2 regions of the Idiomarina sp. PL1-037 genome follow, and region 2 is predicted to be linked to the other one. Evidence: riboswitches for the same ligand, from Rfam matches in the RefSeq annotation. Region 2 holds a riboswitch; the other holds the start of a gene.
What was found. A riboswitch is a leader RNA that binds a small molecule or an ion and turns the genes downstream of it on or off. The one in region 2 is predicted to bind thiamine pyrophosphate.
Positions count from the first base shown of each region.

Region 1 (15,283 bases), 1.3 Mb from region 2:
CGCTGATCGGGATCAAAACGGTATACTCCGCGCGATTTTTACGCGAATTGCTACGGCGATTTAAATAAAGGCTCCGGATTTACGTTTCGGACCGCTGAAAAAGGTAACATGATATGTATATTTGTGCGGCATTGTATAAATTTGTTGAGTTAAATGACTATAAAGAGCTCCGCGAACCTCTGTATCAAACGCTTATTGCAAACGATGTAAAAGGCACCCTGCTGTTAGCCCGTGAAGGTATTAACGGCACTATTTGCGGTACCCGAGCAGCTATTGACAACGTGTTGAGTTACTTACGTTCCGACGAACGTTTTGCTGACATTGAACACAAAGAATCCCCCAGTGACGAGCAAGCGTTTTACCGCACCAAGGTCAAACTGAAAAAAGAAATTGTCACCCTTGGCGTTGACTGGGTTGATCCTAAAAGCTCGGTCGGCACTTATGTAGACCCGGAAAAATGGAACGACCTGATAACCGACCCGGAAGTGCTGGTGATAGACACCCGTAACGAATACGAATACGCGGTTGGAACCTTTGAAGGTGCCATTAACCCTAAAACCGACACATTTCGTGAGTTCCCCGAATACGTTAAGCAACACCTGGACCCGGAAAAACATAAGAAAGTGGCGATGTTCTGCACCGGCGGTATTCGCTGCGAAAAATCGACTGCTTATTTAAAAGAGCAAGGCTTTGATGAGGTTTACCATTTAAAAGGCGGAATTCTTAAATATCTGGAGATGATGCCGGAAGACAACAGCCGCTGGAATGGTGAATGCTTTGTGTTTGACCAGCGAGTTACGGTTAAGCATGGCCTCGAACAGGGTGACTACGACCAGTGTTATGCTTGCCGCACGCCCATTACCACGGAAGAAATGCAGTCAGAACATTACCAAAAAGGTGTCAGCTGTCCGCATTGCTACGACAAAACCTCGTCCGAACAAAAAGAACGATTTGCTGAGCGTGAGCGTCAAATTCAATTGGCTAAAGCCCGCGGTGAAAAGCACATCCGCGACGGTAAACTTGAAAGCCTGAGTTGATTTAACTCACAGCGCCCCCACATTGTTTATGTAAGCATAAGCTGACAGTTATTCAATTTAACTGTCAGCGTTATCGATTTTCATCGCTTTCTTTAACCCTATGATTCAACTATGGTTAGGATATAACGATGATAAAGGAGGGTTTTATGAAACAATTAAGCGTTATTGGTTTAGACCAGAAGAAAGCCGAACAACTCGGCGACAAGCTCAATGAGCTACTTTCAAATTACCAAGTTTTTTACATGAATGTTCGTGGTTTTCACTGGAACATCAAAGGCGAGCGTTTTTTTGAACTGCACGCTAAATTCGAAGAAACCTACGACGATTTGCTGCTGAAAATTGATGAGATTGCGGAACGTATTTTAACCTTGGGTCAGCGCCCTCAGCATGCTTACTCGACCTACATCAAGAACAGCGAAATTGAAGAAGTTAAAGACGTACATGACGGCAGAGCCTGTGTAGCTAATATTTTGGATAGCTATCAGACGACCATCCGTCTACAGCGTGAAATTCTCGAAATTTCTGACGAAGCTGGAGATGAAGGTACCAATGCACTGATGAGCGACTACATCAAAGAGCAGGAAAAAACAGCCTGGATGCTGACGTCTTACATGGGCAATTAATTGTCCCGAAAAGTAACGTTGAAAAACGCCCCGGTATTTGGGGCGTTTTTGTGTCAGTAACGATTAGAAAGTGTAATTCAGCCGAGCGTAGTAGTAACCACCGTTAATACCGAACGGGAAGGTTTCCCAACCATATTTAAAGCCCGCATCGGAAAAGGGTGATCCAGCACTGCCCCATTCATCCGGGTAAGTATCAAACAGGTTGTTCGCACCTATACGAATATTTAAGTCACTGGTAAAGTCGTAACCAACAGAAAGATCGGTTAACCACTTACCGCCCCACTCATGACGGACCCCAGTAAAAGCCTGACCTTCAACAGCACCAAAGTAATTTAGGGCTAAGTTGACGTTCCACGCGTCACGAGTCCAGTCACCGCTTAATGTGGCTTTCTCACTGGGCTGACCCTCTTCAAGGCGCAGAACTTGAGTGTCGTTAAATATTTGCTCTCCCGGAATTAATGAAGAGACCGAATTCACCTGCTCTACGTCGGTATTCATAAAGCTCATTGCGGCAGTTAAGTTTAAATTGCCATCCATGAACTCAGTCGGGTAAGACACAATCACATCCAGACCCGTGGTTTTGGTATCAACAGAGTTAGTGAAGAATTGAGCAGCTCCCAGGTTATTATCTTCCAGAATTTGACCAAACTCTGCACCTACATCAGCCGTCAGTGATTCCGACAACACAATGCGATCATCAATATTGATTTGATAAAAGTCCATGGTCAAATCGAAACCGTTATCGAAGCGCTTAATAAGGCCCAAGCTTACGCTTTCAGACGTTTCTTCTTCTAACTCGTTGATACCAAACTGCCGTGCGACTTCATCATCGTTGGCGATGGTACCGGTTTCAACCAACGTACCATTAACAATATTAGTTGATACCTGGCTGTAATAAATTTGCTGTACGCCCGGAGCTCGAAATCCGGTCGATACCGTACCACGCAAAGAAAAATCACTGTCGATATCATAGCGGGCAGACAGTTTACCGGAAATATTATCACCGGCTATGTCATAATCTTCGTAACGTAAAGCGCCTGCTAACAAGAAGTCCGGTGTTACATAGTATTCCGCATCGACATAAGCGCCATAACTGTCACGATCGGCATCTACCGCCTGACTAGGGCTAAAACCCGGGAAGCCTTGTATTCCAGCTTCTGCAGGCTCGCCAGATGGCGTTAAAATTTCAACGCTTGGGTCGTTAGCTCTCCCATAAGCCCAGGATACCGGGTCACCCGGGTTGATTTGATAACCATCGCGGCGCATTTCTAACCCCACCGCGAGATAAAGCAGCTCGTTTGCGATATCGACCGTACCATTAAAATCTAAATTGAATGTCGTCTGCTCAAAGACCAGTTCGCCATCAAAAGCTTCCGTCGGTGTTTCACCATAAATACCGCCGTCCGGGCTAGGCTCGTAGTACCAACTTACGTTCGCTGAGTTTGACGAATTAAAACCAAATTCATTTTTACCGTAAACCACACTGGCATCCCACAGCCAGGCATTAGGCAGGTCACCGCGAATACCAACAGCCAAGGACTGGTCATCCGCCTCGGTCTCTAATTTTGGCAAGAACCCATCGGGGTAAATTGCCTCGATGGTTCTAGGGTGTTCACGCCCCCGAAAAAAGCCAGAAGATCCACCATCGCGAGTTGAAACACCACCGAATGCATATAATTCCTTATTGTTGCCCAAGTTATAGCCAGAGTTAAACCATGCATACAAATTTTCAGAATCTGCGTCACCAATATGAAGGCGAACCACTGGTTCCCCGCCGGGCGAAAGCCAGTCACCTATCAGCGATGCTTCGGCTGGAGATGCCCGGTTCGTCATTCCTCGGTCACGGTACTCCAGAGTGCCGTTAAAATAGCCATTTTTTGACGTAGTACCAAAGTTAACGCCAACCGTATTAACTTCGCCATCGCCCTCGTAAGTTTGACCTATTTCAGCGGAGACACTGCCGCCGTCAGAACTTTTCAGAGTAATATTAATAACCCCGGCAATAGCATCCGAGCCGTATTGAGCTGCGGCTCCGTCCCGCAGAATTTCGACACGTGCGACAGCGGTAATGGGAATGGCGTTGATGTCATAGCCTGCTGAGCCTTTACCAATGGTTTCTTGAACGTTTACAAGAGCTTGTTGATGCCGGCGTTTACCATTGACCAGAACCAAAACCTGATCCGGATTGAGCCCGCGCAGTGTTGCAGGGCGAATTATGTCAGAACCGTCAGAAATGGTGGTGCTGGAAAAGTTAAAAGAAGGCGCACTCATTTGCAGAGCTTTACCGAGTTCGGTCGCTCCTGTATTTACCAGTTGCTCTGCAGAAATAATATCAATTGGCGATGCCGACTCTGTTGCCGTTCTGCCATTGACTCGGGAACCCAGAGTGACAATGCGCTCCATCGATTCATCAGACTCTGCATTAGCATCTGCTTGTTGCGCAAGACCGGTACCCGGAATTGCTAACGCTGCTGACATAGAAATGGCCAAATACCCAAGTTTAAAAGATGCTCTTCTCATAGTTCCGCCTTACTTTTGTTATTTTACTGTTTTAAACACAACCAGCTTATTAACAATTACAGACATTTCATCAGTCTGGAAATATACCAGATGTCATAAATCATTATTTATAAGGAAACTTGCGGATCTGACAGAGTGCTTTATATTGGTAAGTTGTAAACACAACAAAAGGAAGACTTTATGACTCGTATCGTAGGTATTGTTCTATTAGTTGTTGGCGCTATTTTATTGTATTTCTCGTATGAGGCCTCACAATCAATTGCCTCTAGCGTGTCAGAAATGGCGACAAATGAGCCAACTGACAACACCATTTGGTATTTAATTGGTGGTGTTGCCGCAGTCATTGTTGGTCTTTACGCGGTTATTCGTGGAAAATAACCTGGTAAACGTGGTTAGCCAGACGTATTACCTGATACGTCTGGCAATCTTAAAGCTGTGAAAGTCGCTAGTACGCCAATAGCTCCTAGTACCCATAAAACAGCAGCAACGCCATAAGCAGCATCGACCCACCCCAGTAACAAACCAGCTAAAAGTACAACTCCCATCACTGTATTAGACACCGCGGTAAGTTGCGCCCGATTATCTTGCGTTGCCATATCAACCAGATAGGTTTTCCTGCCAACTCGTGCTCCATGATGCGCAACCGCCGAACTGAATAAAAGTAATGCCGCGATCCACTGCGCGCCCAAGGCTCCCGGTATCCAGTAGTAAAGCGCCAGCGCAACGGATATGACCAGAGTCGACATAACGGAAGCTGCTGCCATCACATGGTGACTGGCCGAATCGGACCAACGACCCCAAAAGCGCCCAGCCAATAAGCCGGCAAGTCCACTCGCAAGCATTAAACTGCCCAGGCTGGTCAGTTCAGACTCACCTTCACGCTGAATTAAAACCACAATATATGGAATAGCAAAAGCGGCGGCGACCAGTAATGCCCGTGAAATGACAAAGTGTCCAAACTGACTATCCTGCCACAGCAAAGACATCGATTTGAGCGCTTCGGTCAGCGCGTTACCGCCACCCTCGGTTGCACCGGCAACCTCAGGAATGCCCGCATAAAGTAAAGCCGCAGCAAACCAAAGCACAACACCGGCCCCCAGTAGCCCAACAAATAGCGAGCGCTGACCTTCCATATCAGGTGCAAATATAATAATCATTGCGCTTAGCAGCGTGAGTAATCCGGCAGCAGAAGCCGCGACACCGGACATTCGCCCACGGCGAGTTTTAGACACCGTTTTGCCGGTCACATCTTTATTCGCGACAGAACAGATGCCCCGCGACAAACTGAATATTGCCAGTAAAACAACCACGGACCAGCCCAGTGCAGATCCATCTAAAGTTGCTACCGCAAACAGCATAGCCAACAACGAGACGGCCTGACCAATACTGCCAGCAACCCAGAACCATTTACGTACCGGTTGCTCTCGTAGCTTTTGAGCAACGAAAAGTTGCGGCAATAAAGCCAGAGACTCCCGTAAAGGCACTAAAGCACTAATAAACATTGCCGGGGCACCTAACGAGCTCAACATCCACGGCAACACAAGGCGCGCACTGACTAAGCTATCACCCAGTTTAGTCAAAGTTAACGATAACAACATCAAAACGAATGAACGCGGTTGCTCTTTACAGGCGGACTCAGGAATATCTTTACAGACGCGAGCGTCTTCGTCTTCAGCTAAGTAGCCGTAAACGCGTTCAGTCAATTTTTTATCAGTCATGGCAATGTGTTCGCTTTAAGAAAAGTGTCGAAATAGATGCTGCCATACTTTATTCAGCCATTCCACAAACTCACACCATTGTGCCAAACGTTGCCGGTCAATTTGATAATGGGCTACTCTTTCGTACTCGGCTATTAAGCGAACGGCCACATCGTCACTGAGTTCGTTCACAACAATTGCACTGGCAATATCAAACAAGGGGTGACCAATACCCGCGTACTCCCAGTCAATAACCCGGACAGGCTCAGTCATTAAAATATGATTCATCGATAAATCGTTATGGCATAACACCGGATAACTGAGCCAGTCTTCTAACAAGGGTTGCATCGGTGCCAATTTTTGGCTCATTTGCCCGGCAACTGCCGAATTGACCGAACGCAGCTGTTGCAAATAATGCTCTACCCGCTCAGTCATAGACCAGGCCGGGATATCGACTCGTGTATTGTGGATTTTTGACAGTGTTTCAGCCAGTACGGTGGCTTTACTCAAAGGCGACAGCGTCATTTGCTGTAAAGACGGAGCCTGATAGTAAGGTTGTAAAAGCCAGCCTTGCTCAACATCGTAATCAAAAACGTCGGGGGCAAGAGTCTGCTGCGCCAGCTCTTTTTGTATGGATACTTCAAGTTCACGATCAACCGCGAACACCTGTTCATAGCGCCAACGTTTTAATACATAATCTTCAGTCTTTGTGCGCAACCATAACGTTTGGTTGGACTGCCCTGAAGCCAGCTCCTGTATTTCGCGGGGCCGACGAATCACCCCGCTTCACTCGCAGATTTCAGCGAAATGTCATGACGCCAACGCCACATGGCATAAATTACCAGTATCAGATAAACCACAAACAGCAAGGCAGTGGCAACAAAGCCTTTGCTGGCGTATAAATAAACGTAAACACTGTCTATAACCAGCCAGTACCACCAGGTTTCATACGCTTTTTTGGTAACCAGCCAGGTGGCCAGCAAACTGAATACAGTGGTGTAAGTATCGAGCCATACCGCGTCTGCGTCGGTATAAGTCGAAAGTAAATAAGCAATAGCTGCAGCCAGAGGAACCAGCCACGCCCATTGCAGCAGGTGCCAGCGAAGCGGGTATTTGGCGCCATCAGGACTCTCTTTTGCAGCGCTTTGCTGACGCTGCCATTGCCACCAGCCATAGCCGGCTAACGCAATGTAGATTGTTTGCAGCAAAGACTCCATATACAACTTACCTTGCCAGAACAAGACAGCGTAAATAGTACAGCTAACCGCCGCCGCAGCCCAGCACCACTGGCGCTGATGCGCCGCCAGCACTAAATATCCCAAAGCCATGACTAAAGCCGTCAGCTCCCAAGGGGAGCTGACCATCAACTGCTCAAGCCAGGACTCGAGCAAAGATTCAGACATTATCCGGCCTTAGGTCTTTATTAATAAACTTACAAACCAGAACATTTGAAGGGACATTCTGAAAAAGCAGCTCCATTTCGTCACTCAGAATCCGCATAACATCCTGCATTTCACCAAAAATTTGCGTACTCATGGTATTGGTCAGCACCGTTAGTTCTGAATGCTGATTCAAACGCGAAATGAAGTCTGTAATCGTATCCAGATAATTTTCAGCCAGTGGATACAGTGACATTTCTACTGAGATTTGCATACTTATCCCCTTTAAAACGATTTACTCACAGTGATACCAAAACGACGTGGCTCACCGTATTGAACGTAAGTTTCTTCATTTTCATAACCAGTTCTGGGGTCGTTGGCAAAGTAAAAACCTCGAACCTCGTAGTCTTCATCCGTTAAATTACGCCCCCACACGCTAAAGTGCCAATCCTGGTAATGATAGTTTAGCGCAAGCTGCAGCACTGCCATGCTGTCCGCTTTCTGGTTATGCGAGTCGGAGAAGTAGAACTCGTCTTTCGCATCGGCCTGAATCACCCACTGGAAGTTTTCGCCCAACCAGCCCTCGAAGCCAATATTCAACTGGTAATTAGGCGCTTGCGCTTGCTCCCGCCCGGTCATATCGGTGCCATCTTCAGTGACAAAGCCTTCAATTTCGGTTTGTAACCAACTGGCCGAAGAAAAAATCGCCAACCAGTCCGTAAACTGATTACGAATTTCCGCTTCCAGACCATAGCCTGTGCCTTCAGCGGCGTTCTCAATATAACCAACGAAAGACTGATTGCGATTAACCCAACTCTTTAACTGAACGTCGTCTCGCCAGTGATAGAATGCACTTACTCTCGATGTTAGCAGTCCATCTGCACTCCTCCCTTTTACACCAAACTCGGTACTCCAGAGGACTTCAGGAGAATAGGTTGAGCGGTCTAATAAATAATTTTCTACTTCTTCCAGCCCCTGATCTTTGGCCTTACCTAAAGCTTCGCCGTTAACGCCGCCAGCTTTGTAACCGCGTGCGAGTGTCGCGTACAGATAACTGTCGTCAGACGCCTGGTAACGAACACTGAAATTACCTCCCACCATGGTATCTTCAGGCTCCGCAGTAATACCACGACTGTCGAGGTATTCGTTGTCATAACGCTCTACCCGCAAGCCAGTGATGGTACTAACGCGGTCACTCCAATGCTGAGTCAACTCACCGTAGATAGCCGCATTTTTACTGTCATAGTCGCTGTTGAAAATACTTGGCTGGCCTAAATCCCAGTTAAAATAGTCGCGCGTCAGTTGTACCGACTTATCGTAATAGTACAAACCTAAAACCCATTCGCTATCAACACCAAACAGATTTTCGGGTTCGTCGGATACCCAGCGAACTTCCGCGGTTTTGTCGTCACGGTCGCGGAGGTACGCGTCAAAAGCCGAGTATTCCCAGCCCGGTGCGATACCTTTATAAGTCCAGTCTTCGTCGTAAGCGTAGCCGGTGTCTGCATCCAGGTAGTTAACAGACATTTCCAGACGGCTATTGTCAAAACCCAGGTAACTGAGCTGCAGGCGCAACGCCTGACTTTCTAAACGATCATAACCCGGCTCGTCGGACAAAGTTTCGCGAGTATTGTCGAGACTAAACGCATCGTAGCCATTGTCGACATCGTTATAATGCAGAACCGTTTGCAGCAGCCAGTCTTTACTGAGCTCGGTATCCAATTTGAAGCGCGCAGTCAGTTCATCTCGCTGTCCCGTGTCGTCGCGTTCAAGGTAGGTGTTTTCAATGTAGCCGTCTTGCTGAAACTGACTGACCGAGAAACGCGCATTACCTAATGCCCCTAGGCTACCGCCCATAGCCAGGCCGCCCATCGCTTCGGAATAGTTGCCTGCTGATAACTGAAACTGGCCATTAAAATCGCTGCTCGGTGCGGTGCTGTCCAGAAGCAATAAACCCGCCATAGCGTTTACACCAAAGCGTCCACTTTGCGGACCGCGAAAAACTTCCACCTGATTAATATCAAACAAAGACGCAGCACTGCCTAAACCACTGTAGTCAATACCATCTATTAGCAAGCCCACAGAAGGAGTGACCGGATCAACAAACTGAGAGCGTTCGCCAATACCACGAATTTGAATAAAGCGAGCGGTAGAAGTACCACCAGAAAAATTCACGTTCGCAAAGCTGTTCAGCGTGTCTTGTAAATGCTGCGAGTGACGCTGTTGCATCGCATCTTCATCAATAATTGAAACACTACTGGTGGTTTCGTTTAAGGTGCGGCGATGAAAGTCACCACTCACTTCAATAATCTCGATGTCTTTTGTATCTTGTGTGTCTTCTGCTGCAAAGGCAAAAGCGGGAACGCTGGATAACGCAGCGGCGATGCTGGCTGCTAAATATGAATTGATTATTTTCATGGATCATTTCCTCAAAACAACAGAGTCAGAAACGATCCGGTAAGGCTGTAATTAGACGGGTTTTCTACCATCCCTACGCCAGTATTAACCGGATCAGGTTTTAAGGGTTCGCTAATGCATCTCAGCCGTTGCCGGCACCCCTTGGTAAAGCGGCGTCAGTATAACGCAGCTTGTTAGTTAAACAAATTTACTTTCAGTGCAATTAAATAAAGGACAGAGCGTCGCCGTAAAGGTTTTCTAACGGTACGTCTTTAGCGACAAAATCGTCGCGAATAACGCGTATCATTTCAAAGCGGCCAGCCATATAAATTTCACATTCAGGCAGACTTTGCTCACGAGCCATAACCGCGTGATGCACCAAACCTATAGAATAAGCCCAGTTGTTATCCGCGTCTTCGACGACCGGGTGGTAATCAAAGTGCTCGTACTGACCTGCTAAGCGTTCCAGTTCGTCATGCAAATACAGATCGCTTAAGCTTTTTGCACCCCAGTAAAGTGTCAGAGGCCGCTCTGGCGACAAACGTAAATGTTGCTGCAAGATAGAATAGGTGTAAGAGAAACCGGTGCCACCAGCAATTAACACTGCCGGCTTAGTGTTTTCCTGACGGTAAAAAGCCACACCATCTGGCGCGTCAATTTCTAATTCCCCATCGGCACGCACTTTATCCAACACTTCCATTGCATAGCTGTTGTCCGGCGTGGCGCCTATGTGAAGTAACCACTCACTTTTTATGGACGGGCACGACGCAATACTAAAAGGCCGCTTATCGCGTTCGCCCATCATCACCATAAGGTACTGGCCTGCTTTAAACTCAACCGGTTGCGGCAGTTGCAAACGCACTTCCCACACAGCATCGGCCAACTGGCGCGAAATTTCAGCTTTACAGGTCATTTGTTGACTCATTCACGACTCCATAATGTTCAGTTCGTCCCACAGCTCGTCAACACGCTGTTTTACCTCGTCGCTCATGACTATTGGCTCGCCCCACTCACGGTCAGTTTCACCCGGCCATTTATTGGTGGCGTCCATTCCCATCTTCGAGCCCAGTCCGGAAACCGGTGAAGCGAAATCGAGATAATCTATAGGCGTATTTTCGACCAGGGTCGTATCGCGTGCCGGATCCATCCGGGTTGTCATAGCCCAGATAACATCTTTCCAGTCACGCGCATTCACGTCGTCGTCGCACACAATTACGAATTTGGTGTACATAAACTGACGTAAGAAAGACCAGACACCCATCATCACGCGCTTCGCATGACCCGGGTACTGCTTCTTCATAGTGACTACGGCCAAACGGTACGAACAGCCTTCCGGTGGCAAATAAAAATCGACAATTTCAGGGAATTGTTTTTGCAGTAACGGAATAAACACTTCATTTAAAGCAACGCCCAGCACGGCAGGTTCGTCCGGTGGACGCCCGGTATAGGTGCTGTGGTAAATCGGATCTTTACGATGGGTAACATGAGTCACGGTAAACACCGGAAACTCATCCACTTCGTTGTAGTAGCCGGTATGATCGCCATAAGGGCCTTCCGGCGCCATTTCGCCCGGCTCTATATAACCTTCCAGAATAATTTCAGCGTGCGCCGGTACTTGTAAATCATTACTGAGGCACTGTGTTACTTCGGTTTTGCTGTCGCGCAACAATCCGGCAAAGGCGTATTCCGACAAGCTATCGGGCACCGGTGTTACCGCGCCCAAAATAGTTGCAGGATCAGCACCCAAAGCAACTGACACCGGGAACTTTTCGCCCGGATGCTGCTGGCACCACTCCTGGAAATCCAGTGCGCCACCGCGATGCGACAACCAGCGCATAATGAGCTTATTCGGACCCAGGAGTTGCTGGCGATAAATACCTAAGTTCTGGCGTTCTTTATGCGGACCACGAGTGACCGTAAGCCCCCAGGTAACCAACGGTGCAACGTCGCCCGGCCAGCAATGCTGAATCGGCAACTTTGTTAAGTCAACGTCATCGCCGCTCATAACCACTTGCTGACATGGCGCCTTTTTAATGCTTTTTGGCGACATGCTCAGCACTTTTTTGTACTTAGGCAGTAAATTCAACGCGTCGCGAAAGCCTTTAGGAGGCTCCGGCTCTTTTAAAAAGGCCAGCAATTTCCCCACATCCCGTAAGGCGGTCACCGACTCCTGACCCATACCTAAAGCCACCCGGTCTGGGGTGCCGAATAAATTAGCTAAAACCGGCATATCATGGCCTTTCACGTTTTCAAACAATAAGGCCGGACCTTGTGCTTTTAACGTACGGTCTGATATTTCAGTAATTTCGAGGTAGGGGTCTATTTCTTGTTGGATACGTTTCAGTTCACCGCGCTCCTCGAGGAGCGCGATGAAATCACGCAGATCTTGATATTTCATACGCCACTTAACTGTTGCGTTGACGTTTCATCGATTCGAAGAATTCGTCATTGGTTTTGGTCATCTGCAAACGGTCAATCAAAAATTCCATGGCCTCAACTTCGCCCATGGGATGCATGATTTTACGCAGGATCCACATTTTTTGCAGCTCGTCCGGCGTGGTCAGCAACTCTTCACGACGCGTACCTGAACGGTTGAAATCAATTGCAGGGAACACACGGCGTTCGGCCAACTTACGGTTCAGGTGCAGCTCCATGTTGCCGGTACCTTTAAACTCTTCGTAGATGACTTCATCCATTTTCGAGCCGGTATCAATAAGCGCGGTTGCAATAATGGTTAAACTACCACCTTCTTCTACATTACGCGCAGCACCAAAGAAACGCTTAGGTTTGTGCAATGCGTTGGCATCCACACCACCGGTTAAGACTTTTCCGGAGCTTGGAATAACGGTGTTATAAGCACGGGCTAAACGAGTAATGGAGTCGAGCAAAATCACCACGTCTTTCTTATGCTCAACCAGACGTTTGGCTTTTTCGATAACCATTTCCGCTACCTGAACGTGGCGGCTGGCTGGTTCATCAAAGGTGGAAGCAACGACTTCACCATGCACCAGACGGTGCATTTCGGTGACTTCTTCCGGACGCTCATCAATCAATAGTACAATCAGTTCTGCATCGGGATGATTCGCTGCAATAGAAGTCGCTATATTCTGCAGCAATAAGGTTTTACCCGCTTTAGGTGGCGCGACAATAAGACCACGTTGACCTTTACCAATTGGCGCTGATAAATCCAATACTCGTGCAGTGATATCTTCTTTGCTGCCATTACCGCGCTCTAAATGAAAACGCTCTTCCGCGTGTAGCGGCGTTAAGTTTTCAAATAAGATTTTATTGCGGGAGTTTTCAGGCTTGTCGAAGTTCACTTCACGAATTTTCAGCAGGGCAAAATAACGTTCGCTGTCTTTCGGTGGGCGAATTTTCCCGCCAATTGTGTCACCCGTACGCAGGTTAAAGCGACGAATCTGACTTGGCGAGACGTATATATCGTCTGGTCCAGCCAGGTAGGAAGAGTCGGCTGAACGCAAGAAGCCAAAGCCATCCTGCAAAATTTCCAGCACACCGCCGCCGTGAATGTCTTCACCACTTTTAGCATGCGCTTTTAAAATAGCGAAAATGATGTCTTGCTTGCGCAAGCGGGCCATATTTTCAAGACCCATTGAGTCCGCGAGCTGAACTAGCTCGTTTACGGGTTTATCTTTAAGTTCTGTTAGATTCATAGGAGGGTTTTCGAGTTATCGATTGAACACAAAGCCTTTTTTAATTTGACTCTAGAAAGTAAAACAATTGGAACTTTCGGAATTCGCGAAGTGCGAAACCAGAAACAGACGTTTCATTTAAAAACAGGCTAACCGGTGGAGTTGGTGAACCCGAATGAACAGTTAATGAGCAGAAGTTATCACCAAAAAAGCGATTCGTCCAGTTTTCTCAACAAAAACGGCGCTTAACACGCCGTTTTTTGACAATCATTAAATGTGCTGGTCTAAAAACTCAGTCAGTTGAGCACGTGATAATGCGCCCACTTTCGTTCCGACAACTTCGCCGCCTTTAAACAACAGTAACGTTGGAATGCCACGAATATTGTATTTAGGTGGGGTTTGTTCATTGTGGTCGACGTTCAGCTTACCAATAACTAATTTATCAGCGTACTCGCTGGCAATGTCATCAAGAATAGGTGCTACCATTTTACATGGCCCACACCACTCAGCCCAAAAGTCGACTAATACGGGTTTATCGGAATTTATGACATCAGCATCAAAACTGTCATCACTTAGCTGAACTATTACGTCACTCATGGTACTCTCCGCTACTTTCTTCGCGTGGAAATATTAGAATAGTATTATTTCTGTTTTTGAATACAAGCGCAAACTGATATGCTTATAACTTATGACTAAAAAACATCTTACAGAAACTCGCTTTGCTGATTTGGCGCTTCACCCCAAAATCCAGCAAGCAATATCCAGTGCCGGATTTGAGTATTGTACTCCAATTCAGGCGTTAAGTCTGCCCGTTGCTCTGTCTAACCGCGATGTTGCTGGTCAGGCTCAGACAGGTACAGGCAAAACCTTGGCATTTCTGCTGGCTACTTTCAACCGCTTAATGCAGAACGAATCGTCCGAAAAAACCGAATCGGGCCCACGCGCACTGATTATGGCACCGACTCGGGAACTCGCTATTCAAATAGCGCACGATGCTAATGCCCTTATTGAGCATTGCGGCTTGAAAATGGGCGTGATTTACGGCGGCGAAGGCTACGAAGGTCAAAAAGAACAACTAGCGGCACAACCAGACATACTGGTCGGTACCACTGGTCGCCTTATCGACTTTTATAAGCAGGGTCTATTCAGTCTTAAAGACATTGAAGTTGTGGTGCTGGACGAAGCCGACCGCATGTTCGATCTTGGCTTTATTGATGACATTCGCTATTTATTGCAAAAAATGCCGGATCCATCCAAGCGGCTGAATCTGCTGTTCTCTGCAACATTGTCTTATCGTGTGCAGGAACTGGCTTACGAGCATATGAATGCACCGACTAAACTCGAAGTGGAGCCGTTACAAAAAACGGCGACAAGGGTAACTGAAGAACTGTTTTATCCTTCTAAGCCAGAAAAGTTTCCGCTATTACTTACGCTGATTGAGGAAGACTGGCCGGATAAAGCCATTGTTTTCGCCAACACCAAGCACGGTTGCGAAAAGGTACACGGCTGGTTAGTCGCAAACGAACACCGCGCAGGTCTGTTAACTGGCGATGTTCCGCAGAAAAAGCGCTTACGCATTCTGGAAGACTTCGCCGAAGGAAAGCTCGACTTTCTAGTCGCTACCGATGTCGCCGCACGTGGCCTGCATATTCCTGAAGTGACTCATGTGTATAACTTCGACTTACCGGATGACTGCGAAGATTATGTTCACCGTATAGGCCGCACAGGTCGTGCAGGAGCGAGTGGCGCCGCAATAAGCCTGGCGTGTGAAGAGTACGTATACAATTTACCGGCTATTGAAGACTACATTGGTCACACCATTCCGGTCACCAAATACGATGGCGATGCTCTGCTGTCTGATTTGCGACGTCCACGTCCAATTCAGCGCCGTCGTCGCCATAACTCAGGCGGAGGAGGCAAGGGCAAACCTCGCGGCCGTCGCTCAGGGCCTCCGCGCAACGCGTCGTAATATGCCAG
Region 1 is NZ_CP139873.1:2,575,207-2,590,489, forward strand. Features, by position in the region: gene U0358_RS12105 (oxygen-dependent tRNA uridine(34) hydroxylase TrhO) at 114-1,037, shown strand; gene U0358_RS12110 (Dps family protein) at 1,184-1,660, shown strand; gene U0358_RS12115 (TonB-dependent receptor plug domain-containing protein) at 1,724-4,180, opposite strand; gene U0358_RS12120 (DUF3185 family protein) at 4,361-4,558, shown strand; gene U0358_RS12125 (MFS transporter) at 4,573-5,898, opposite strand; gene U0358_RS12130 (phosphotransferase) at 5,914-6,657, opposite strand; gene pnuC (nicotinamide riboside transporter PnuC) at 6,654-7,280, opposite strand; gene U0358_RS12140 (YkoF family thiamine/hydroxymethylpyrimidine-binding protein) at 7,273-7,530, opposite strand; gene U0358_RS12145 (TonB-dependent receptor) at 7,542-9,674, opposite strand; TPP riboswitch at 9,728-9,826, opposite strand; gene fre (NAD(P)H-flavin reductase) at 9,877-10,578, opposite strand; gene ubiD (4-hydroxy-3-polyprenylbenzoate decarboxylase) at 10,579-12,051, opposite strand; gene rho (transcription termination factor Rho) at 12,059-13,327, opposite strand; gene trxA (thioredoxin TrxA) at 13,577-13,903, opposite strand; gene rhlB (ATP-dependent RNA helicase RhlB) at 13,995-15,275, shown strand; gene U0358_RS12175 (Ppx/GppA phosphatase family protein) at 15,277-15,283, shown strand, end outside.
Region 1: it holds a riboswitch for thiamine pyrophosphate, as region 2 does, so the genes downstream of both, U0358_RS12145 (TonB-dependent receptor) here and thiC (phosphomethylpyrimidine synthase ThiC) in region 2, are expected to answer to the same signal.

Region 2 (15,283 bases):
TCAGCACCGCAGTAGGGCAATACTGTAAAACCCTCTTTAACCAAAGCTTCAGCGGCTTTTAGGGTTTCTATCGGGTCCGGTAGCAAATAGTTGGGGTCGGGGTGTATTTCCAGTTTAAGCCAATGGGTACCTAAAGCTTCACGGGCAAGGCGGGCGGCAAAAATCGCGTCCTGTGCGGTTTTTGCACCGGAGGTATTGGGTAGTAGCTGTAAACCTAAATTTTGTATAGGCGTGACAATGTCGTCAGTGGGGCGTTCGAGTTCAACGCGCTTTAACGCCAGCGTCACTAACTCGCTACCGGATGCAGCCAGAGACTTCTGCATAATGTCCGCGCTGCTGTATTTGCCCGAACCTATGAGTAAGCGGGAATGAAAATCACAATCGGCTATTCTCAGCATGGTTAACCTCCGGCAACGGCCTGAACAAGGGTGATAGTATCGTTGTCTTTAAGCTCAGTCTGTTGCCATTGTTCGCGGTGTATAATCTGTCCGTTCATGGCGACGGCAACGGCCGAGGTATCAATATTCTGAGCAGACAATAGCTGCGATAAATTGGTTTTTTCAGTGATATCAAGATGTTTGTCATTAACTTGAATGCGCATTTTTACCTCCGCATACAGGGCACGAAGCGGCCCGGGGTAAAGAGAGTTGTTGCCAGTTTTGCGATAAGCCGTTGAAGGTGTGCAGGTAACCCCAGTTAAGTTCATGCCCGGTAAAATAATTAATTGCCTGTAGTGCCTGACTAGCCCCCATAATGCCGACAACAGGGCCTGCAATGCCGGCATTATTGCAGTTCAGAGGTTCAGTAACATTGTCGGGATAGAGGCACTGATAACAGCCGTGTGGTTGCTCCGGGTTAAGCGCAATGAGTTGTCCATTAAAAGCTCGTGCGGCTGCAGAAACTAGCGGCGTATTCAGTCGGTAGCAGCTGTGGTTGATCAGGTATCGGGTCTCGCGATTGTCGGTGCAGTCCAGGACTAAATCAGCTTGCTCAACGAGCGCGTTCAGGTTGCCTTTACAGGCTTGCTCTTCAATTGCGGTTATACGAACGTCCGGGTTTAACCGTGACAAGGAATGACCAGCTTGCCGCGCCTTGGGCAAACCAATATCATCGCTGGAATAGAGTGTTTGGCGCTGTAGGTTGCTGAGACTAATGGTGTCATGATCGACCAGTGTGATTTGCCCAACGCCCGATGACGCCAGATACTGACTCGCTGGGCAACCAAGACCGCCCAAACCAATAATTAAAACATGGCTTTTGAGCAAACGCTGTTGTCCAACTTCGCCTATTTCTTTCATCAGAAGGTTACTGCTGTAGCGCAGAAGTTGCTCGTTATTTAGCATGAGCGACCTCCATTTTTGGCGTAGTCTCAACTTCAGCTTCCATTTCCCTCTGTAGCTGACAAACAGCCTGCTCGACGTCGCTTGCAGCAGTAATCGCGCTAACAACCGCTATGCCGTTAACGCCGGTAGCTTTCACGGCAGCTACGCGTTCTAAAGAAATGCCACCAATAGCGACTGTCGGTAGCTTCGTTGGCGCTAATAACGCTGCATAACGGTGTAATCGCTGCAGCCCTTGCGGTTTAGAGGGCATAGCCTTGGTCTGAGTTGGGAAGATATGACCTAACGCGATGTAAGAGGGCTTATAGGCGTTGGCGATCAATAACTCGGTGTAGCTGTGAGTGGAAATGCCCAGTCGTAAACCTGCTTGCTGAATAGCGTTAAGGTTAGCTTCGGTTAAGTCTTCCTGACCTAAATGCACGCCATAAGCGTTGTGTTCAATAGCGAGTTGCCAGTGGTCATTAATGAACAGCTGTGCCGAATATTGCTTCGCCAGCTGAATACTTTTTTTAATAGCGGTTTCTAGCTGCGGGTCATCTACATCTTTAATACGCAGTTGCAGTGTCTTGATGCCCAGTTTTAAGAGCTTTTCTATCCACTCATAAGAATCCACTACCGGATAGAGTCCGGGTTCCTGGTCTAGTCTGGGAAATTGAAGGTCAATACAGGGCAACTCCGGCGTTTTTATCTTTGGAAAGTGTTCAATTTGCTGTGGCCAGTGTGTATGAGTAACAGGACCGGGTCCGCGGCCTATACCTTTGGCTTGAAGTAAGCCTTGATGCACATAGGCATTAGCTACCGTAATGGCATCCTCAAATGGATAATCATGCGCTAATACCGCCGCAATAGCAGAAGACAAAGTACAACCTGTTCCGTGGCTGTGTTTTGTTTTCAACTTTTGCTGAATGTATTGAGTATGCTCTTCGGGGGTTAGGTAATGATCAGATATTTTCCCTGCATTACGAAAGTCAGTACCAGTGATAAGACTCTGAGTTAGTCCAGCATGAAAAAGTTGTTTTGCAGCGCGACACATTGAACTCTCATCGTTAACACTCAAGCCACTCAACCAACTGAGCTCTTCCAAATTCGGGGTAATAATATCAACCAGCGGGAATAACTCCTCGCAGTGTTCTGGTTTGAGTTCAGACAACTGATCCTGCTGAGTGCTGACAATCACTGGATCCCAGACCACGAAAGGCCGGGGAAGGGTATCAGGCCACTGTTTTAGAAAGTCAGCCACAGCCCGCAACTGTTGAACATTACTGAGCAAACCAATTTTTATCGCAGCAGGGGGCATGTCCTGTTGCAGGCATTCCAGCTGCTGAAGAATGGCGTCAGCAGCTAATGGGAACAATCCATTGGTTTCAACAGAGTTCTGAGCGGTCACTGTGGTTATGACACTGCAACCATGTACATTCAGACTGCGAAATGTGTGCAAGTCCGCCTGAATGCCTGCGCCACCGCCGCTGTCAGAGCCAGCGACAGTCCATACGACAGGTACCGACATTATTCTGCTCCTGCGGTCGCCGCATCTTTTACTTTTACATCAATGCGAGTGTCCGGATTGTATTGACGCACCTCATGAGAAATTTTCATGGAGCAGAACTTAGGACCGCACATAGAGCAGAACTGCGCAGTTTTGTTCGAATCCTGAGGCAGTGTTTCATCGTGATAGCTGCGAGCGGTAACCGGGTCCAACGCCAAATTAAATTGATCCTCCCAGCGGAATTCGAAGCGGGCTTTTGACATAGCGTCATCCCGGGCCTGAGCGCCTGGGTGCCCTTTGGCTAAATCGGCTGCATGAGCCGCTATTTTGTAGGCGATCATCCCTTGTTTGACATCTTCCTTGTTGGGAAGACCTAAGTGCTCTTTCGGGGTAACATAGCAGAGCATGGCACAGCCAAAGGCGCCGATCATCGCAGCACCAATACCTGAGGTAATGTGGTCGTAACCTGGTGCTATATCTGTGGTTAGCGGTCCTAAGGTATAAAACGGCGCACCGTGGCAGTGCTTTAATTGCTCATCCATGTTTTCCTGAATTTTATGCATAGGCACATGGCCGGGGCCTTCTATCATCACCTGTACATCGTACTCCCAGGCAATTTGAGTCAACTCGCCGAGTATTCTCAGCTCTGCGAACTGAGCCTCGTCGTTGGCGTCGGCTATGGAGCCGGGGCGTAAGCCGTCCCCCAAAGACAGTGATATGTCATATTTCGCACAAATTTTGCAGATGTCCCGGAAGTGTTGGTAAAGGAAGCTTTCCTGCTGATGCGCCATACACCATTTCGCCATAATCGAACCGCCACGGGAGACAATGCCGGTCACTCGTTTTGCGGTTAGCTTAATGAAGTCGTGCAGTACGCCGGCGTGAATCGTAAAATAGTCTACCCCTTGCTCAGCCTGTTCCAGCAGCACGTCTTTAAATACGGGCCAGCTCAGATCCTCAGCAATTCCATTGACGCGCTCTAATGCCTGGTAGATAGGCACCGTACCAATGGGGACCGGGCTATTTCGTAAGATCCATTCCCGGGTTTGGTGAATATTACGCCCGGTAGACAAGTCCATAACGGTATCAGCGCCCCAGCGCGTGGCCCATACCAGCTTTTCAACTTCTTCTTCAATAGACGAACTGACTGAGGAGTTACCAATGTTGGCGTTCACTTTGACTAAAAAGTTGCGGCCAATAATCATCGGTTCAGATTCGGGATGGTGGGTATTAACGGGAATAATCGCGCGTCCACTGGCGACTTCGTCGCGCACGAATTCCGGCGTTATGGGGTTTTCAAGGTGCTCTCTCCCCATATTCTCACGCAGTGCTATGAACTCCATTTCGGGCGTAACGATGCCGCGCCGGGCGTAGGCCAGTTGAGTAATACCGTGATTGTCTTCTTGGTTCTCGCTATGACGTTGCTTGATCCAGTTTTCACGAATTTTTCTCAAACCCTCGTTCACGTCAATTGCAGCTTCCGGGTCGCCGTAAATGCTGGAAGTATCATACACATCGACCGGATCGTTCGGTGGTAACTTCACACCCGGCGTGGGTTGGTGCAAAGTTTCGCTTAAATGAATGCGGCGAAAGGGTACCTGGATGTCTTTGTTACTGCCTGAAAGAAATTCACGGCTGGAATTAGGGTAATAATGCCCGGATAACGACGATAAAAAGGATTCAGCCTGTTGGCGGTTTAAACGGTTATTCGATGGTGCAGTCGACATAGCATTCTCTCATTTTGTTGATGTTAGAGATGCTTGTCAGGAGTGTTGAAAGGAACACCAGCGCAGAAACGACGGTTGTGTCATGCTGATGCTCTCTTGTTCCCTTCGCAGGTATTAGCCTGATCAGGTTCAACGGATCCCGCAATTGCGGTCTCAGCCGGTTACTTAATCAAGAAAGTAACCGGCACTCCGACAAGATTCCTTTTTAGTGGAACAAAATCTTAGAACGAATGCAACCGTCGTTAATCGTTAACCAGTTTGGCGACAACTTTAGCTGGCTTCTCCATCGGCTGGCTTAAACCTTCTATACGCTCAACAATAAGCCCTTGCTTATCGAGAATAGTGATCAAATTGCTGTGATCAAAATCACCGTCGGGACGCTGGCGATACCTCACGCCAAGTACTGTAGCTAAGGTTCTGATATCCTGCTCCGAACCGTTCAGAAACAGCCAGCTGTCGTTGTTAAGCTTGTATTGCTTGACGTAGTCAGCTAGCGCTTCGGGTGTATCGCGAGCGGTGTCAAAACTCACCATAACGAGCTTAACTTGCTGTTTAGTGTCTTCGTCCAGCTTGCTGTATAAGCGTTTTACATCATGGACCAAGACTGGGCAGGCGGTGGTGCAACTGCCATAAATCATGGAAAGAATAACCGGCTGGCCTTCAAGTTCTGAAAGCTTGAGTTCGCTATTCTTATGCGTGTTCCAGGTCGCATCTACCTGGTATACCGACTCGGAGTGAGAGACCTCTGCTGCGTTTATTGCTGTATGATTGCTGTGGTCGTTAGCTGTCTGATTCTTGTGCATATCGTGATGCGAATGATCCTGCGCAAGAGACTGGGCAGCAAAGATCAAAGAGGCCAGGGCGGTCAATTTTAGCAATTTATTCATGATCGTTCTCCAGGTCGTATGCGCAACGAAAACCCATAGTGCTGGTTGCACTTTGCGGGGCGTAATCACTGCGCGACTGATAACGGAAAAATGTGGCGTAATTGGCGTTACTAAAACTCGACATAAAGCGCGCTCCGTCGCCACATGAACCGGAGAGCAAATCGACGTCATCGCCGTTGGTTAGTAATAATTGATAGTCGTCTACCCATTCGTTGACACGGTCGTGCATGTGCATCAATTGGTCAGCATTTGGGTCGACAGTTTGTTGTTTCGCGCTGTGTGGCTGGCTGTACCAGGCAAACAAGTTGCGGGCATAGTCATCATCGCTGATGTTCTGCTGTTGCCGATATTTGACCGACGCATACTCCCACTCGTTAAGGTCGGGCAGGCGGCCACCTTGTGCGGAACAGTATTCGCGTGCGGCAAACCAGGAGACATAAGTGACGGGTTCGTTTTCTTTGCCTTCAGCAAATCCAGTATTATCATCCCAATGCTTCAGGTAATTTCCGTCATGGAATAGGGCAGCGATGTTGTCTCGCTGCCACTGCGGTTGTTCAATGACAAATTCCAGAAACTCTTGGTTAGTGACCGGAGTTGAGTCCAGCATGAAACTTTCCATCTCTATGCTGAGCCGCTCTTTGTCCAGTAATACCGGTGGCTTAAACGCACCGCCATTGATCAGAACTGGATCGGCAAGCACTAACGGTGACAATAAAACACCTGCAACTCCAAGCCACTTAACCATAAGTTTCCCCTTATTTCTCTTTGCGCGGACCGGCAATTAATGCGCCAGCTGCGCCACGCTCTGCATCAGCAAATTCGTGATCGACCAGCTTGTAGATGCCTTCTTCCGGAACAATAAACTCAATTGTCGCACTGTTACTGGCACCCAGCAGTACGGTTTGCATGCCGTACCATTCGTTACGCGGGTCACCTTCGTACCAGACGCGGTCGAAAATGGCACCAATAACGTGGAAGCTGGAAGTGCCCGACGGACCTGCGTTTAACACATGTAAGCGCACACGGTCACCTTCGTTCGCGCGTAAAGGGTTGTCGCTAAGTGCTGCAACATGGCCATTAAAGGTCACATGACTTGGTTGGCGGTCTAAAGCTGCACCGTGGTTATAGATGTAGTTACCTTCTGATGCCTCTTCCAGATAATGCTCTGATTGCACCAGAACGAATTCTTTATCAACGTCTTTGTCAGTTGGGTAGCCATCTTTAGGAGATACCACAACGGCGCCATACTGCCCCATAGCTGTGTGCATAAGTACGCTGGAAGTACCACAGTGATACATATAAGTCCCCGCGTAGTTGGCTATCCATTCGAACTCAATAGTTTCACCCGGAGAAATGGTACGCCATTTGTCTTCCGCTGCTACTGTGCCACTATGAAAGTCCATAGAGTGGGGCATTGGGTTAACGACAGGCTGGTTATTCTGATAACCGTTGGCTTGTACTTGCTGGAAAAATGGCGAACCATTTTTTACCGGCTTCGTGATAGTCACTTCTTCGTCAGAGCGGTTTTTCATTTTGAAAATGACACGGTCGCCTTCACGCACGTGTAATACGGGACCGGGTACTGAGCCACCGAATGTCCAGGCTGAATAGGTTACTCCCGGAGCAACTTCTATTTTCTGAGAGAACACATCCATGCGTACATCGTGAGTTTTGTTGCCTTCATAGTCGAGCTTGGCGATATTTGGAACCTGAGTAAGGTAGTCGCCAACAACCGCCGGGCCGCTGTAGTCTTCACGGTACACTTTAGCTTCTGGTAAGCCAAAGATTTTACCATCAATGACATATTCGCTGTCATGTTTAAGGCTGAGTTCTTCCGCATTAACCGGAGTTGATGCAGAGGCCATAGCGGCCAGAAGGGATGCACTGATAATTGATAAACTTAGAGTTTTCATAATGATTTTTCCTTTAACTGATAACAAATAGGTTTAACGCAAACTGGCAACGGCTTCGGCTGTGATAGTTTCACTGCCATCTGCAAGCTCGGTATTGATGTAGTTGACTAAGGTCGCGATATCGGCGTCTTTCAGATAACCCATGGGCGGCATAGCGCCGTTGTAGTTAGTTCCATTAACGGTGATAGCGCCTGACTTACCCTGAATTATGGTTTCGGCGATATAAGACGGTTTGTCCTTTAGGTTCGGGTTATTTGCCAGTGGTGGAAAAACACCTTGCATGCCCTTACCATTTGGCTGATGGCAAGCCTGACAATATTTTTTGTAAACGTTTTCGCCCTCGCTGGCATCGACTGCCTGGCTTACGAATAAACCCGCGAGTGACACGGCAATAAGTGATACTTTGCAAAGAGATTGAATGCTCATAACGACACCTTCGTCATTGACTTAAGATGCCTTTAGAATACTTCTTTAATGAGCTTTTACGAGTGAAATGAAGGGGTAACTCAGGCCTACTCCTTTATGTGTAAAAGAAGTAAGCCTAATGCAGGCTGGTGGGTATTAAATACTGCGTGCTTCCAGTTCGATACGAGAGGCAGCACCGTAAATTTTACTCGGGTCACCTTCGAATTTTCCTTCTGGAGTTGTGGTAGGCCAGAGGTTTTCAAGATTACCGATGACCTTGCGGGTTTCGCTAATGGCTTCTTCAGCTTTGCTTGCTTCTTTATCATTAATGCGGTTTAAACGTTCGAGCGCAATTTCTTTAAAGCCCATGGCGTCCTGATATTCGTGCACGTTAGCGACTTCGCCATTTTGAATGCCAATAGCGTATTCGTCGGCGGCTACCATTAGCATTGATGAAACACTCAGTATCACGTCTTTAGCTGACATGTCAGCAATAGGTTCATTAGCGCTGACAGAGTCCAGCAGAGTCTTGTAGTTGCTCATAACCGTGTCTTCATCTTTATCATTAATGACACTTTCCGCCAGGGTATTTAACGGTTCGGCAAATCCGGGTAAGCCGCGTGCTTCAAATGCCTCAGTGAGGCCACTGTAGAGCTCGTCACCCGGGTGTTTCATATGAGTTTTGGCCATTTCAATGTGACCTTGCTCGTAAAGTTTCATTCCCACCCATAAATGGCCGCGAATAAAACCCAACTGCGCCAGAAAAGCGGTGTCATTGGTGTTTAAATCAATTTCAGGGGCGGCCATTTCGCCTTCTGCCATAGGGGCTGCCATGAACATAGACGGTGCTGCGCCCGGTTGCGTCAGTGGCGCTGCTGTTACTTGTGATGCTGCTACGGTGGTGGCCAGAACACTGCCAACGCCAAGCCAAACTTTTTTCTTTTCAAACATATAAAGACCTTAGTATGCTTTTTTGAGAGAGTTAACTCATGTATATTTGCAGAAATGATAACTATTCGCAAGTTAGAAGTGTGGAAGCATGATATTACAAATTAGCAACGCCGTTGATACAGACACAGTAAAGAGTATTGTTGCGGGTCTTGATGCCGGGCAGTTTCGCGATGGCAAAAAAACCGCAGGCTGGGCAGCGAAAGATGTAAAAAATAACCAGCAACTGTCGGGTAAAAAGTCTGAGGCGGCTACTCAGGTGTTGCTGGACAGGCTTCAGCAAAATGCTCTGGTGCAATCGGTTATGCGGCCAAAGCAGGTCGCGCGGGTGACTATAAACCGATATCAGCAGGGAGAGTACTATGGTACCCACATGGATGATTCCTTAATGAACGGTGTAAGAACCGATATTTCTTTTACGCTGGGTTTGTCACCATTATCGGATTTTGAAGGCGGGGAGCTGGTTATTGAGGATGCCAGTGGCGAGCGGAGCTGGCGACTGGGGCAGGGAGATATTCTCATGTATCCGAGTCATTACCTACATCGGGTTAATCCGGTTACTAAAGGTTCGAGGCTGGCAATGATAGGCTGGGTGCAAAGCTTAATTAAGCAGCCTAATTACAGAGAGTTACTCTTTGATATAGAGCAATCGTTGAAAGCTGAATTTGATGCAAACGGTAAGTCTGAAAACTTTGATCGCCTAACCAAAGTGTTTCATAACCTGTTAAGAGAATGGGCTGATGTATAATACTTAGCTATGTATATTAATCTTCAGGAACGTTGTAAGCAGAACCATAGCATTCAATATAACTTTCACAGGATCGGTATTTTGAAGAACGGCATTGCTCAATAACTAGCCCATTCCCTCCTCTTTGATAAACTTTGGTTTTTAAGTTGTCGATGACGGCTGACTGATTAGCTTTGGGGTCTTTGAGGTTCTGTTGACAGTAGTTAGCAGATACTCCGCCAAGTGATTCAGCTTGAAATGTGATCATTTGCTGAAATGAATACTCTTTCACCGCAATCATTCGATATTTATTTTTCGCATAGGGTTCTACGTTTGTATTAAAGCTCGCACTACTGCAGCCAATTAAAAAGGCGCTGATTGCCGTGATGGATAAAAATGCTTTCATAGAATTTGGAACTCTTACCTTTGTTGTCTTACCAAATTATAGTTATATTTATTTGTTATCAATAGTTATAGCGGGCCGGCGCATTGTCGGCCCGTTAAGTAAATAGATCTAATGATAATTAGATCAGAGTTATGCCGCATAAGATCAATAATGCAATGTTACCGGCTAAACCTATCATAAAGAAATAGCTGCGGGGACTGGGGTTTTTCTCTGTTGCTATGGCGTAGTAAAGAACCATATGAATTAAGCGTGCAATAGCGAAAATCCAGATAAACAGCCCCGTCCAGAAAGCGCTGGCACCTATGAAGAAAGCAAGAAATACTGTGCCCAGCATCAGCGGATAGTTCTCTAATGAGTTCATTAGGGTACGATGAGCACGAAACACAAAAGATGAATGACTCAGTGAGTCGTCGATTTTGCCCGGGACGGCACCGGGTTGCTTCGCTTTTTGACCACTGGCAATAACCCATTGAACCAGCAAAATGACTAGTGCAATAAGAACGCCCCAATAAGCCATGGTATAAGTTTCACTTCCGTTCATTTTAAATCTCCTTTCGTTTTGTATGAATCATTAAGCCGGGCTTCCACAATTCCAGCAGACTTCAAAAGCGGCTCCGTTAATTTCCTGACAATTATTGCAACGCCAGTCCGCCCCGTTAGCCTGCTCTTCCATGTTTTCAATCAGTGTTTTAGCGACAGCGAGTTGAGTATCTTCAACAAGCCAGAGCTCAGGCCAGGTATCTAATGGCGCTAAATCACCAGCGGCGCCACTGGAAAACTCATTTTTCATAACCGTTTCAATGCCTTCCATTTGCAATAGGTTACGAGCGTTTTCCACTAATAGTTTGTTTTCATGGGTATAAATAAGTTTCATAGGCGTTTCTTATAGGTAAAACCTGAATAGCAGTTAATTTTTACGTTATAGTTAATGTATCAGACTCAGCGTCTGTTTGTGTTCTCCATTTTTTCTAAGGAGTTGTATATGGCGGGTGGCTGGTCGCACGATGGTGCCGTACAGGAACAAATTGATGCCAGTACCGAAGATGAAGTAAAACGCGTACGCAGCAAACTTACCGGCGGCGAAAGTCTGGAGTTTTGCGAAGAGTGTGGTGAGCCTATTCCGGAAGCCCGGCGCAAAGCTATTCCGGGTGTTCGTCTGTGTGTGGAATGCCAGGCGGAACTCGACAAGCAGGATTCAAGCAAAGCGGGCTTTAACCGGAGGGGGAGTAAAGACAGCCAGCTACGTTAAGCTATGGAGCTGTCTTATCTGCCAGAAGTTCGGACTCAGGTACGGGCTTACTGAACAGGTAGCCTTGAAAGGTATCGCAATTTAGCCGGGCCAAATAATTAAACTGTTCTTCGGTTTCGACTCCCTCAGCAACAATGTTCAGTTTTAGACTTTCTCCTAGCTGAATAATGGTGTGAACAATTTGAGCTTTTTCTTTACTATCCAGCATATTGCGTACGAACGACACGTCAATTTTCAGGGTGTCGAACGGAATTTGCATAAGATAGGAAAGAGACGAGTAACCCGTACCGAAATCATCCAGCGCGAACTCAATACCAAGCAGCTTCAAACGCTTTATTTTGTTGGTGACGCTGGAAATGTCATCCATCAGTAAGCTTTCTGTGAGCTCCAGCTTTAACTTATGAGGCGGTACCTCATACTTTTCTACCAGAAGTTGAACCTGCTCAACAAATTCGGGTTGTTGAAATTGTTTGGCACTGACGTTAATCGACAGTTGCATCTTTGCTTTTTCCGGGCTCTGTTGCCATTGCTGGAGAATTTGGCAGGCGCGCTCAGTAATCCAGTACCCCAGAGGAACAATCAAACCGGTTTCTTCGGCTAAAGGAATGAAGTCAGAAGGAGAAACAAAGCGACCATCACTTTGTTTCCAGCGGATGAGTGCTTCAGCTCCGGTAGCCTTTGACTCAACATTTACCTGGGGTTGCAGATAAAGTTCGAATTCGTTCTGTTTTATTGCATGACGCAATTGCTCTTCCAGTTTGACTCGTTTGCTGACTGCATCGGCAAAGTCTTGACGGAACAGTGAGACCTCTCCCGTGCCTTTGCGTTTTGAGTGAGATAATGCGAGGCCTGACTGCGTCATTAAGGTTTCAGCATTTGATTCGCTGTCGTCAAACAAGGAAGCGCCTGCGCTAAAGGAGCAAAGGTGTGTATAGCTGTTTAACTGATAGGGCTGTTGTAGTTGATCCTGCAATTGATAAATTCGGGTCAACAATTGCTGTTTTATGTTAATTGAATTACCGCGCTCAAGGCCAGTTAACACAACGGCGAATTCGTTCGCGCTCAAACGCGCCAGGAATGAGTTGGCTTTGGTTGAGCTTTTCAGCCTTTCTGCCACGCGTTTTAGCAGCAAATCACCCATGTCCGAACCCAGGGTATTATTCAGTATTTTAAATTTATCGATATCGCACAGAATTAACGCGCCGTTTTGCCCGTCTTTCTTATCGGTTGCAAGCTTATCCTGCAAATGATCCAACAAAGAACGGCGATTCGCTAATCCGGTTAAGGCATCGTTGTAAGCCAGGTTACGGATACGTTCACTGGACTCAACTTCTGCACTAATGTCGGTGACCGTTGCGACAAAATGTCGTTCTTTTTGTTGGTTGTAGCGTACTTCTGAAATACTTAAGCGTACAGGAAAAGTCGCGCCAGAGCGCTTTTTCGCATTAACTTTACCTTGCCATGCTGCTCTATGAACTAACGTGCTCTTGATATTTTCCAGTAATTTATCGGCGTGCTCAATATAGTTTTCAATATTGAGTTTACTTCCTTTTAATTGTTTTAGTTCCTCCCCAGTGAGTCGCGTAAAGGCCTGGTTCGCTAATAAAACACGGTTGTGCTCGTCGAATAGCAACAAGCCGTCATCTATGGCACTAATAACTTCATAAAGTTGCTCTGCCGACATTTGGGCCAATTTTTGCTGCTGCTGTAAACGCCGGTCTATCTGCGAGGCTATAATAGCCATCAAAGCGGTTAAGCACGAACCAATGCCGACAACATACGCCAGCCAGTTGCCGTGGCCTATGAATGTTGTATCGGGTTCTCTTGCAGGATAAAAATTAGCCGCGATCATGGCGGTATAATGCATACCTGAGATAGCCAGAGCAATAATAGCTGCTACAACAACTTGTGCACTTCTTCGTGTGAACCAGCTGGTTTTTTGGGTTCGCTTGTAATGCCGATATGCAAGAGAGGCAATAATGCCCAGCGATACGGCAATAACGACCGAAAGTATAAACCAAAATGGGTCATAACGAAGGTGAGCTGGCACTTGCATTGCAGCCATACCGGTATAGTGCATGAGGCCAATACCTGCGCCTAATATAGTGCCTGCTATTATTATAGCACCGCCCGACGACTCAGATATTTGGATTTTCATGGCAATAAAACTGCCGACAATGGCAGGGACAACCGAAATAAGAGTTAATAATACGCCATGACTCATGGGAAGGTTAAGTTCAAAAGCCAGCATACCAATAAAATGCATACTCCAGACGCCGACACCAGAGATGGCCGCACTGACAACTAGCCAACTGTAGCGAGCAAACTTTGCCTGATATATTCGTACGCGCTCCAGCGTGAGTATTGCGGTATAAGAGGCAAGTAGCGCAACACAATAAGAGAGAGTGACTAACCCAGGATTATGGGAGCCATTTATAGAGGGTTGGGAAAATTGACCCAAATCAAAAAATGCGTATAGGGCTTCAAGCATAAAGTTAATTTTACCAGAGCTAGTGGCTGGAGTACTAAAATTATTTAATACTTTGCATTACGACACTGACTCCCGAAAGTATCATTAATGCCAGAGTCAACTGTCGAAAACGCTGTTCTGATACATGGTGTTGAAGTCTTTGCCCGACGCTGGCGCCAATAAGCGCGCAGGGTAGTAAGGTGAGCACCAAATAAAAATGGGACTCTGTGTAAATAGACTGGCGCGAGAAATTCGCGACATTTGCCATGGCAATGCAGCAGAAAAACAGACTGAGCGTAGCGCGAAATTGCTGTTTGGGAATACGGGCATTGGCCAGAAATAAAACAATGGGAGGCCCGCCTAATGTCATTAGTCCGTTGAGTAAGCCGGAGCCCGTACCCACTGCAATATGTCCGGGCGTATGTTCCGCTGTTGGTAGTTGTTTACCGCTGGCTAGTGCGAGTGCAACAGCCAGTATGACAAAACCGAGAACCAGTTTAATAAGCTGTTCGTTTACGCTTAGCAGCAAGGAGCCCGATATCAGAGAGGCGATGACGCCTGAAAAAATCAGCCACTTCCATTGAGACGGGCGAGCTGCTTCTCTGTTTTTCCAATAAATCCAGCCGCCTATCACAATATTAACGACAGACAGCGCAGGCGTAAGTAAGCTAATAGGAAACCACAGCGCCAGAATTGGGACGGCTAACAAACCGGAGCCAAAACCGCTTACCCCCTGAATCAAAGCTGCGAAGAAAAATACTATTGCGGCAGCGAAATACTCCAAATGAACCTCTTTTGTCTTATAATGCTGAAAACGGCTTTTCAGTCACGCCAATAGTCTTCATAATGATAACAGGAAAAACAACGGAGCTGAGCATGCGGGTGACTCTGGTCGTGTTGTTGGCCTTGTTCCTTGCGTTACAATACCGTCTGTGGTTTGGCAAAAACAGCCTACCGGATTATTGGCGGTTGCAGCAAGAAGTCAGCAGTCAGAAAAATACGAATGAAAATCTGGAAAGACGTAACCAACTTATTTACGCAGATATCGAAGATTTGCGCGAAGGGGAAGATGCGCTGGAAGAGCGTGCCCGTAACGAACTAGGGATGGTAAAAAAAGATGAATTTTTCTTCCGTCTTGTACCTGATCGTAACCCATAGCATGAACGGGTGAGCGAGATGAAAAGTGAGTCAGAGAGCCACGCAGACGGTCAGGCTGATTCGTTAATGGCTGTAATTCCTGCGGCTGGCAACGGAAGCCGTATGCAGACAAACGTCCCCAAACAGTTTCTCACGGTCGCTAACCGGACTTTGCTGGAGTACAGCATCGAAGCCATATTGAACGATTCGCGGGTGAAACAGGTTTTCGTCGCGGTTTCTGACCCTAATGGTGAATACCTTATTGAGCTTAAAGAAACCCTGCCAATAAAGGTTCATTTTGTACAAGGCGGGAATAGCCGTGCCGAATCTGTAATGGCTGGAGTTAAAGTTGCCGTTTCGCAAGGGGCTACCCACGTGCTGGTGCATGATGCAGCGCGTCCGTGCTTACCGAAAAGGGCACTAACAGCGGTTATTGATTATGGATTAACGGATCCTCAAGGCGCAATTCTGGCCATTCCGGTAAGAGACTCTTTGAAACGTGCTGTTATCGCTATCAATAATGAAAACGGTCTGACTCATATAGAATCCAGTGTTGATCGGGAAGCGCTTTGGCAGGCACAGACACCA
Region 2 is NZ_CP139873.1:1,298,877-1,314,159, forward strand. Features, by position in the region: gene U0358_RS06015 (thiazole synthase) at 1-398, opposite strand, end outside; gene thiS (sulfur carrier protein ThiS) at 401-601, opposite strand; gene U0358_RS06025 (HesA/MoeB/ThiF family protein) at 585-1,343, opposite strand; gene thiE (thiamine phosphate synthase) at 1,333-2,847, opposite strand; gene thiC (phosphomethylpyrimidine synthase ThiC) at 2,847-4,553, opposite strand; TPP riboswitch at 4,637-4,755, opposite strand; gene U0358_RS06040 (SCO family protein) at 4,796-5,440, opposite strand; gene U0358_RS06045 (formylglycine-generating enzyme family protein) at 5,433-6,185, opposite strand; gene U0358_RS06050 (multicopper oxidase domain-containing protein) at 6,196-7,353, opposite strand; gene U0358_RS06055 (c-type cytochrome) at 7,387-7,779, opposite strand; gene U0358_RS06060 (4-helix bundle domain-containing protein) at 7,915-8,709, opposite strand; gene U0358_RS06065 (Fe2+-dependent dioxygenase) at 8,798-9,454, shown strand; gene U0358_RS06070 (hypothetical protein) at 9,471-9,839, opposite strand; gene U0358_RS06075 (MAPEG family protein) at 9,958-10,380, opposite strand; gene U0358_RS06080 (putative signal transducing protein) at 10,411-10,713, opposite strand; gene U0358_RS06085 (DksA/TraR family C4-type zinc finger protein) at 10,822-11,088, shown strand; gene U0358_RS06090 (bifunctional diguanylate cyclase/phosphodiesterase) at 11,090-13,579, opposite strand; gene U0358_RS06095 (sulfite exporter TauE/SafE family protein) at 13,620-14,342, opposite strand; gene ftsB (cell division protein FtsB) at 14,435-14,716, shown strand; gene ispD (2-C-methyl-D-erythritol 4-phosphate cytidylyltransferase) at 14,735-15,283, shown strand, end outside.